3 regions of the Bacillus sp. NPDC094077 genome follow, and region 1 is predicted to be linked to each of the others. Evidence: a T-box and tRNA genes for the amino acid it is inferred to sense, from the RefSeq annotation. Region 1 holds a T-box; the other regions hold tRNA genes.
The links. A T-box is a leader RNA that pairs with one kind of tRNA and senses whether it is charged. The one in region 1 lies ahead of ileS2 (isoleucine--tRNA ligase), so its partner is inferred to be a tRNA-Ile.
Positions count from the first base shown of each region.

Region 2: it has a tRNA-Ile gene. The T-box ahead of ileS2 (isoleucine--tRNA ligase) is inferred to sense a tRNA for this amino acid. The anticodon was not compared.
Region 3: it has a tRNA-Ile gene. The T-box ahead of ileS2 (isoleucine--tRNA ligase) is inferred to sense a tRNA for this amino acid. The anticodon was not compared.

Region 1 covers NZ_JBNNUF010000001.1:432,576-435,707, forward strand. Annotated here, with positions in the region: gene ileS2 (isoleucine--tRNA ligase) at 1-1,381, opposite strand, end outside; T-box leader at 1,453-1,677, opposite strand; gene divIVA (septum site-determining protein DivIVA) at 1,729-2,235, opposite strand; gene ACQKNR_RS02105 (RNA-binding protein) at 2,325-3,092, opposite strand; gene ACQKNR_RS02110 (YggT family protein) at 3,105-3,132, opposite strand, start outside.
Region 2 covers NZ_JBNNUF010000001.1:780,655-783,786, forward strand. Annotated here, with positions in the region: gene ACQKNR_RS04050 (MFS transporter) at 1-213, opposite strand, end outside; gene sodA (superoxide dismutase [Mn]) at 330-941, opposite strand; tRNA gene ACQKNR_RS04060 (tRNA-Ile) at 1,166-1,239, opposite strand; gene yqgB (protein YqgB) at 1,482-2,240, shown strand; gene ACQKNR_RS04070 (hypothetical protein) at 2,315-2,674, shown strand; gene ispG (flavodoxin-dependent (E)-4-hydroxy-3-methylbut-2-enyl-diphosphate synthase) at 2,839-3,132, shown strand, end outside.
Region 3 covers NZ_JBNNUF010000027.1:8,477-11,608, forward strand. Annotated here, with positions in the region: gene ACQKNR_RS27805 (helix-turn-helix transcriptional regulator) at 1-212, opposite strand, end outside; gene ACQKNR_RS27810 (helix-turn-helix domain-containing protein) at 349-777, shown strand; gene ACQKNR_RS27815 (ImmA/IrrE family metallo-endopeptidase) at 800-1,228, shown strand; gene ACQKNR_RS27820 (hypothetical protein) at 1,473-1,625, opposite strand; tRNA gene ACQKNR_RS27825 (tRNA-Ile) at 1,697-1,770, opposite strand; gene ACQKNR_RS27830 (ArsR/SmtB family transcription factor) at 2,005-2,298, opposite strand; gene ACQKNR_RS27835 (hypothetical protein) at 3,020-3,132, shown strand, end outside.

The sequences.
Region 1 (3,132 bases):
TCGGTACACCCCATGCACGCTGACGAGAAATACACCAGTCACCGCGGTCACGAACCATATTATGAAGACGAGTTTCTCCCCATGCCGGTACCCATTTCGTTTCTTCAACAGCTTGTAATAACTCTTTACGGAATGCTTCGATAGATGCAAACCACTGTGCTGTTGCACGGAAAATAATTGGCTTTTTCGTTCTCCAATCATGTGGGTATGAATGTGTAATAAATGTTAATTTTAGTAACGCGCCTACTTCTTCTAATTTTTCCGTAATTGGCTTGTTAGCTTTATCATAGAATAAGCCTTCAAATCCAGGCGCTTCATCTGTTAATACACCTTTATCATCAACTGGGCAAAGTACTTCTAAGCCGTACTTTTTACCAACAACGAAGTCATCTTCCCCGTGCCCAGGTGCTGTATGAACGCAACCCGTACCTGCATCTGTTGTTACGTGCTCCCCTAGCATAACTAATGAATCACGGTCGTAGAATGGATGTTTTGCAACTGTATATTCAAGTTCGCTACCTTTTACCGTTTTCACAACTTCAGTATTTTCCCATTCTAATGTTTTTGCAACTGTATCGAATAGTTCAGAAGCGATGATATATTTCTCGCCATTTACTTTCACAATAGCATATTCAAGTTCTGGATGAACAGAAATACCTAAGTTTGCAGGTAATGTCCAAGGTGTTGTTGTCCAAATGATATATTTCTCATCACCTTCTAATACGTTCTTTCCGTCTTTTACAGGGAATGCTACGTAAATAGATGCTGATTTCTTATCTTGGTATTCAATCTCAGCTTCTGCTAAAGCGGATTCACTCGTTGGAGACCAGTAAACTGGTTTTTGACCTTTATAGATATAACCTTTTTTCGCCATGTCACCAAACACTTTAATTTGTTGTGCCTCATAAGCTGGCTCTAAAGTAATATATGGATTATCCCAATCTGCACGTACACCTAGACGTTTAAATTGTTCACGTTGACGTTCAACTTGTTCATATGCATACTCTGCACATAACTTACGGAACTCAGCAACTGTCATTTCTTTACGTTTTACACCTTTGTTCGTTAATGCTTGTTCAATTGGTAAACCGTGCGTATCCCATCCAGGTACATATGGTGCACAGTAACCCGTCATTGATTTATAACGAACAATAAAGTCTTTTAACACTTTGTTTAGTGCATGTCCCATATGAATGTCACCATTCGCATATGGAGGTCCATCATGCAGTACAAATAAAGGACGACCTTTTGTATGCTCTTGTACTTTTTCGTAAATATTCATTTCAGCCCATTTTTCTTGCATTGCAGGCTCACGTTTTGGTAAATTCCCACGCATTGGGAACTCTGTTTTTGGCATTAGTAATGTATTTTTATACTCCATGCTCAATTCCTCCTTACATGTATAAAAGAAAGACCTAAAAAACGGAATAAAAAAGAGACTTTCTCATCCCAAAAAGGGACGAGAAAGTCTCCCGCGGTACCACCCTAGTAGATTATATACGCATGTATATAATCCTCTTTATATTCTTAACGCGAATATACGCCGACGCTTACTCCATTTGTTCAGCGCGGAACTCCAGGGTGATATTCCCATTATCTCCTTATCCTGAGCTCACACTATCCTCAGTTCGCTATATAAGGTATGAAAAAGGTACTTATCCCTATCTTCGTTTTTCTTAATAAATATGTTGTTTAAAATTATATGTAATAATGAGAAAAACGTCAAGCTTACACTGTTTCTTCTTTTTTCAACAGTTCATCTACTTCGTCTTCTAACTCAATTAGTTTATCCCAATCATCGTTGTTTAACATTTCAAGCTGTGTTTCTAATAACATACGGAAACGAGTTCGGAATACTTTCGCTTGTTTCTTTAGCTCTTCAATATCAAAAGCAACTTTTCTTGATTTTACTAAAGCTTCGTTAATGATACGATCTGCATTCTTCTCTGCTTCACGCACGATTAATTTCGCTTCTTTTTGCGCATTACGTTTTACTTCTTCCGCTGCTTCTTGTGCAACAACAATAGATTTGTTTAACGTATCTTCAATATTAGAGAAGTGATCTAACTTTCCTTCTAATTGCGCAACTTTTTCTTCTAAAGCTTTTTTCTCACGAATGACTAATTCATAATCTTTGATAATTTGATCAAGAAACTCATTTACTTGATCTTCATCATAGCCACGAAATCCGCGACCAAATTCTTTGTTATGAATATCTAATGGTGTTAACGGCACAACGCCACCTCCAAGTAGTTATCTAAATTTCCTCTTTCAATTATATCTTTTCTTCGACAAAATAGGAGGATTTCCTTCTAAAAAACCAATCATTTTAGTATACCATACAAAATTCTCCATTTGTCGCGCTTTGTTCTACCTTCTACAGAAAATAATTTACTTCGCCCATATCCTCTCACTGAAAAAACATCTCCTGGATAACATTCATAAGAAGTTTGTTCTACTGTTTTCCAATTAACTTTTACTAAACCATTTTTTATAAGAGGTTGTATTTTCTGTCTGGATAGATGTAACATTTCTGCTAACATAACATCTAAACGAAGTGAAGAAACCGTTCCAGATTTCTCTCCCCATGTTTCATGGATCTGTAGAATTTGTTCTCCTTGTATAGGTGATAAGGAGATTTTTACTTTTCCTATTGATTGTAAGTTCATCTCAATGTACGATACGATTTCTTTCGCAACTACAATTTGGGCACGATTTTCTTGAAGCAAAATATCACCACATTTTTCTCTCGTTAAACCAAGTGACATAAATGTACCTAATATTTGCCTATGTTCTAGCGTATAAAACTTGGAAGGATAGTCAATTTCTAATACTTCTACTTGAAATTCTTCTTCATTTAATTCTAGATAGTCTGGATAAATGAGTGCTCTTCTACGCTCCGCATGTGGCGTTGCACCATCAAATCGTACAGCAACGTCCCCTTGCCCTATTACCATAGAAACAATTTGTTGCTGTCTTGGATCAAGGAAGTCTGTTAATTTCACTTGATGGTACTCCGCCGTTCGCTTCCACTCTAACACTTTATCCACAAAGACCTCTTCATCAGGTCTGAAATGTTCGTAGATGCTCATGTATTTAACCTCTTAGTACAAAAAATAGCTGAACAAACTT
Region 2 (3,132 bases), 350 kb from region 1:
TTTCCCCCCTACAAGAAATGTGAGGGGCTGTAATACAACACTGGCCAAATTATACAAGCCAAGATTCACATAATTTTGTGTTTGTTTCCATAAGTAAATGTTAACAAACGTATTCGATAAAGAAATTGCGAGCGTGTATAAACCTCCTATAAGAAGCAATAACACTAAATCCCGATTCACTTCAACGTCACCAATTATATGTTTCCACTTCATACACAACTCTCCTTTACTTCATGTTCTAGTCTTCCAAAGACAAGCCCAATTATGTAAAAGGAAAGCATAGAAAAAAGCTAGGAGATTACTCCCAGCTTTTTCCATGTTTATTGCAATTATTTTGCTTCTTGGTAACGTTTTTCAGCAGCGTTCCAATCTACAACGTTCCAGAATGCACCGATGTAGTCTGGACGACGATTTTGGTAATGTAAGTAGTACGCATGCTCCCAAACATCTAAACCGATAACTGGAGTTTTACCTTCAGTTAAAGGAGAATCTTGGTTTGGAGTGCTTGTTACTTCTAACTCACCGTTATTTACTACTAACCAAGCCCAACCAGAACCAAAACGAGTTGCGCCAGCTTTAGCAAATTCTTCTTTGAATGCATCGAAGCTACCAAATTTCGCTTCAATTGCAGTTGCTAATTCGCCTACTGGTTGTCCGCCACCGTTTGGAGATAAGATTGTCCAGAAGAATGTATGGTTAGCATGTCCACCACCATTGTTACGTACTGCTGTACGGATTGCTTCTGGTACTTCATTTAAGTTTGCAACTAATTCTTCAACGCTTTTGTCAGCTAATTCTGCATGACCTTCTAAAGCAGCGTTTAAGTTTGTAATGTACGTGTTGTGATGTTTTGTATGATGGATATTCATTGTTTCTTTGTCAAAGTGAGGCTCTAAAGCATCATACGCATAAGGTAAATTTGGTAATTCGTGTTTTGCCATTGTTATATTCCTCCCAGTTTATGTATTGTCACTATTTGTGTGACATACAACTTCATTCTACCCTAATTGCCATAGGGTGCAAACAAATAAATCACATTGTCTTGCTAACATTAAAGTAGCAAAATTCCCACTTCTTTTCAATCAAAATGCTCATATATTCCGTAAAAAAAGCTCCCTTCTACAAGGAAGCTTCCTGCTGACATAATAAACATGTGAAATGGATATGGACCCTGTAGGACTCGAACCTACGACCGGACGGTTATGAGCCGTCTGCTCTAACCAGCTGAGCTAAGGGTCCACAATTATGTATGTAATAACATATCAAATAACTGAATTCCTATCGGATATATCCTTTAAGAAAGGTAAGATAAATTTACCATATAAAAAAGAAAAGTGTCAATTGTATTTTTCTCATTCAAAAGAAGAAAATTAATAAAAAGAAATTTAGTTATCTTCACTATATGTAAATATAATATATCTTGAGATTCTCTAGATTCCTACGTTACAATGACTTTATACATACATAAAGGAAGTGAATCTATGTCCATATTTACCCAATTCGCAAAAAGTGTATACTCGCCTAAAGATATGGCGCTATTCCGTTTTCAAAAAATCGGTAAAACCATTTTGTATATTATGCTACTTTGCTTAATTACTACTATTCCAAGAACTTTCTTGTACGGTAGCTTTATCCAAGATGGTGTGAACATGGTAAATCAAGTCATTGAAAAAGATTTACCTGATTTTAAAATTGAAAATGGCGAACTTAAAGCTGATATTGATCAACCTATCGAAAAAGAAGAAGGAAATGCCCTTTTCGTATTTGATCCAAATTCAACAGAATTAGAAAAATATCAAAATAAAACAGGTTTATTTGTTTTAAAAGATAAAGTCGTCTCTATAGGAAATGGTCAAACACAAACGTATTCCTATAACGACTTATTAGGTGCATCTCTTGAGAAAAAAGATTTGCAAGACTTTATTTCTTTATTCGATAGTATTTATCCAATTTTATTATTTGTTATCGGATTTTTAGTGTACCTATTCCAGCTATTCATCACTTTTTTAGGCGTGACTTTACTTGCGTTCATCGGTTCTGCTATGAGCGGTCAACGTAAATTATCCTATAAACAAGTTTGGACACTAACTGCGTACAGCTATACAATTCCAACAATCTTCTTTATGATTATGGATTTATTTAAAATCGTCGTACCTGGTTCAACATTCATTTATATCGCAGTTGTTTTAATTGTCCTATACTTAACAATTAAAGAAGTCCCAAAACCGAAAGAAAAATAAGAACACAAAAAAATGCCTAAATAGGCATTTTTTTTTTTGGACAAGCATATATTCCTAGCAAGGGAGTGAAGAATATGAAGAGATTAGGTATATTCTTATTCGTGCTTGTTCTCGTTTATATATTTTATTACGATATAAAAATCGGCACTTTACCGATGTTAAGCTCATATAAAAAAACAACCGCTGCCCAAACGATAAAAAAGGAAAATACAGATACAAAACAAAATAAAGAGAAAGAGAAAGAAACAGATACAGCTTATAAAGCAATTGAAGTCAAAACAGGTGATACTGTCCTTTCTATCACAGAAGCGATTAACAAGAAAAAAATCCCTTCTATTGAAAAAGTAATTGATGATTTTAAACAATTAAACAAAAATACATCTGCTACAAAAATACAAATTGGGAAATCTTATAAATTCCCGTTATATCAATGAGCAATCACTTAATCCTTGTCAATTACATAAAGGCGCTGATACAATAGTAAAAGTGAAACCGAGTACTTCGGTTTCTATAGCCCTTTCTCTCACATACTATCATTGATGTAAGGGACTAAAAAAGAAACTTCTTTTATAAGGAGAGCGATCTATTCGTGAATGAAATGACTCATCGTACAAAAACACGTCCAGTTAAAGTCGGTAATTTAACAATTGGCGGTAATAATGAATTAATTATACAAAGTATGACAACAACAAAAACACATGATGTTGAAGCAACAGTTGCTGAAATTAAACGTTTAGAAGAAGCTGGCTGTCAAGTCGTCCGTGTTGCTGTTCCAGATGAACGTGCAGCAAATGCTATTGCTGATATAAAAAAACAAATCAACATTCCACTTGTTGCTGATATTCATTTTGATTATCGCCTTGCCTTAAAAGCAATTGAAGGCGGCATTGAT
Region 3 (3,132 bases), on a different contig from region 1:
CACGATGTTAAAAAGAACTTTAAGTTCGATTTGTTACTAAAAAAAAGATCATCTATACTCATATCAAAATACTTAGCAATCTTCTTAGCTGTTTCCATTGATGGAGTTCTTTCTTTTTGATCAATCATTCGAATATACCGTTCAGTCACTCCACAATAATGTGCAAGTTCTTTATATAAATTCTTTTGCGGATCATACATTTTATTTCCCATTATCTCACCTCCGAAAGAACAAATAGTTCTAAATACAGATTACAGAACTATTTGTTCTGTGTCAATGCGGAAAAGAACAATTTGTGCTAAAATAAATCAAAAGAGAACAATTAGTTCAATTAGAGAGGTGAACAATGTGATAGGGCTTAGAATAAAATCATTACGAAAAAAGGAAAATTTAACACAAAAACAACTGGCTGAAAAAATTGGAGTATCCCAAAGAATGATAGGTTACTACGAATCAGAAGAAAGATTCCCTCCACATGATGTTCTAACTAAATTAGCTGATTGCTTTTCGGTTTCAGCTGACTTTTTACTAGGACGAGATGTTACAGAGGAGCCAAAAGTGCAATTAACGCAAAAAGATGAGAAAGACATAGCAAAAAGAATGGAAGAAATAAAAAAAGACCTACAAGGCGAAGATGGCTTAATGTTCTCTGGGGAACCAATGAGTCAAGAAGCCGTAGAATCATTGTTAGATGCAATGGAGTACATTGTAAAACAAACGAAAGTAATCAATAAAAAATACGTGCCTAAGAAATATCGTAATCCAGACGATAACTGATGCGAGCTTAGGAGGGAATACATTGAAATTCGTCATTAAAGATCTAGTCCAACAACTTAGCACCCAATACAACACGACAAACCCCTATGAGCTTGCAGATTACTTAAAAATACATGTACTAACATGGGATTTACATGAAGAAATAAATGGTTTTTATAAATATGAAAAAAGAAATCGTTTCATTGTCATTAATACTAATTTGTCTCCATCTATGCAAAGAACTGTTTGTGCTCATGAATTAGGACATGCGGTCCTACATACTCATGCAAATACACCTTTTCTGCGTAAGAATACATTCTTTTCCGTTGATAAATTAGAGATAGAAGCAAATACATTTGCTGCGCTTTTGTTAATTGATCAAAAGACCATTCAGCCTGGTGATACAAAAGCATGTATAGCATACAAAAATAATATTCCAGTTGAACTCTTAGAATTTTATAAAACCTTCTAAAGGAAATAAGACATTTTATGTATTGATTTAAATGCTGACGAGAAAAAAAAGAATGCCTTATCATTAAAAAAGAAGAAATAACAAAGGTTCCTATTGTTGAAAAAACCTATAAAGTCCCTAGTAAGTTAATAAAAAGGACGGATTGAGTTTTAATCAATCCGTCCAAAATTAAAAAGGGGCGTTTATCAAGTATTTGAACTACTCCCACTTAACGACCTTACACCCTATTGGAATTGGAAGTAGTTTAATTCTCTAACATGGATTGTGGAACAACTTTTTTTCCCACTATTTTAAATTCAATTTCCCCTTTTTCCCCATACATTAGTTCTATAATTGGAATAGTTACCATTAATTTTTCTTTCTTTTTTCTTACTGCGTCTAAGTCAATGATTTTCATTTTACAATCCCCTTTATTTATTATAAACAAGGAGAAAGCACTCAAATGAGTGCTTTCTCCTTGTTTATAAGTGGACCTTGTAGGACTCGAACCTACGACCGAACGGTTATGAGCCGTTTGCTCTAACCAGCTGAGCTAAAGGTCCAGAGCATAAATTTTACTTTATAGAACGTATTCACATACAATATTCTACCACATGAATTATCAATTTACCTTACTTTTCATTTAATATGCACATTTGCATCATGTTAACAGTGTTTATACTCCGCACTCCATACACTTTCTAATTAGTACTATCTTTTAATACCTTTAACGAAGTTTGGTTATCAATAAAAAAGTTTCCTGCCTCGTAACAGGAAACCTTTTACAAGTTATTAACCTATAAACCTAAAATTTCAACAATCTGACGGGCCTTAGCATTATCTATAAAATAATGCATCTCTAGTCCTCTTCTTTCTGAACGGAGTACGGTTCCCTTCAATTTTGATAAATGTTGTGAAACAGTGGATTGGGGCAGTCTTAATATTTCAGTTAACTGTGTAACATTACAAATTTTATGATGCATTAATTCATTTACAATTTGTAATCGAACCGGATGTGCCATTACCTTTAATACATCTACATCTTTTTCGTTGATTTCAGCTAGACCTTTATTAGCTATTAGTGTTATCATTTCGCACTCTCCTTTATTAACTTCTATTTTCCTATTATCCTTATAAGTAGTACTTATAGATAATTACCATTTGTCCTGTTGAGAAAATATATTCTCTTTTTTAAACCAAAAAGGACACCTATCCTGAAAACAGTTTTATACTGTTTCAATGAATTGATCCCCTCTAATTTTTTTGACAGACTATATTGGGTTTTGAATGAGGTATATTATAGTCTATTACATAACCTTGAATGATGTTTAACGCGTTTCGTTAAGCAAAAGGGATTCTTCTATCCTTTGTTTAACGTCCGATTAAAATTCTGCTTTTGCCTTCTCATCTTGCAAAATCTATAAGAAGCACCTCTTCATCTCACTTTATACAAAATAATAATTTTATTTCTCAACATAAATCACAGGAATTAAATTCCTAAAAATGGTAATATAAAGGTACCTTCAGTTGTCAATTTTCGTCCCTTTTTGAAAGGCCCTGTCTTTAATGACAAGGCCTTTTAAATTTCCCTAACTCAAAATATCCTTTCTATTTCGTTTTCTCATTAAATCCAATAGTATGTATACCCCCTTAAACCTATTTATTCTCTGTTACATTCCCTCATTTAGAGATGGAGAGACTTCTCACTCATATAAAGAATTATGCAACATTGCATTTGATAATTATTATCGTTGTAACTACAATAATTACAGGGTTACTTTTAATCCAAATATTTTATGTGGAGGTTTTATTATGTTTAAAAAAATCATTGTGTCTTCTATGGCGCTTACTATGTTTGGTGGAGCTGCAACTATGCTAGAGACACCTACTGCTCAAGCAGCTACTTATAACTCTGCATCTTCTTC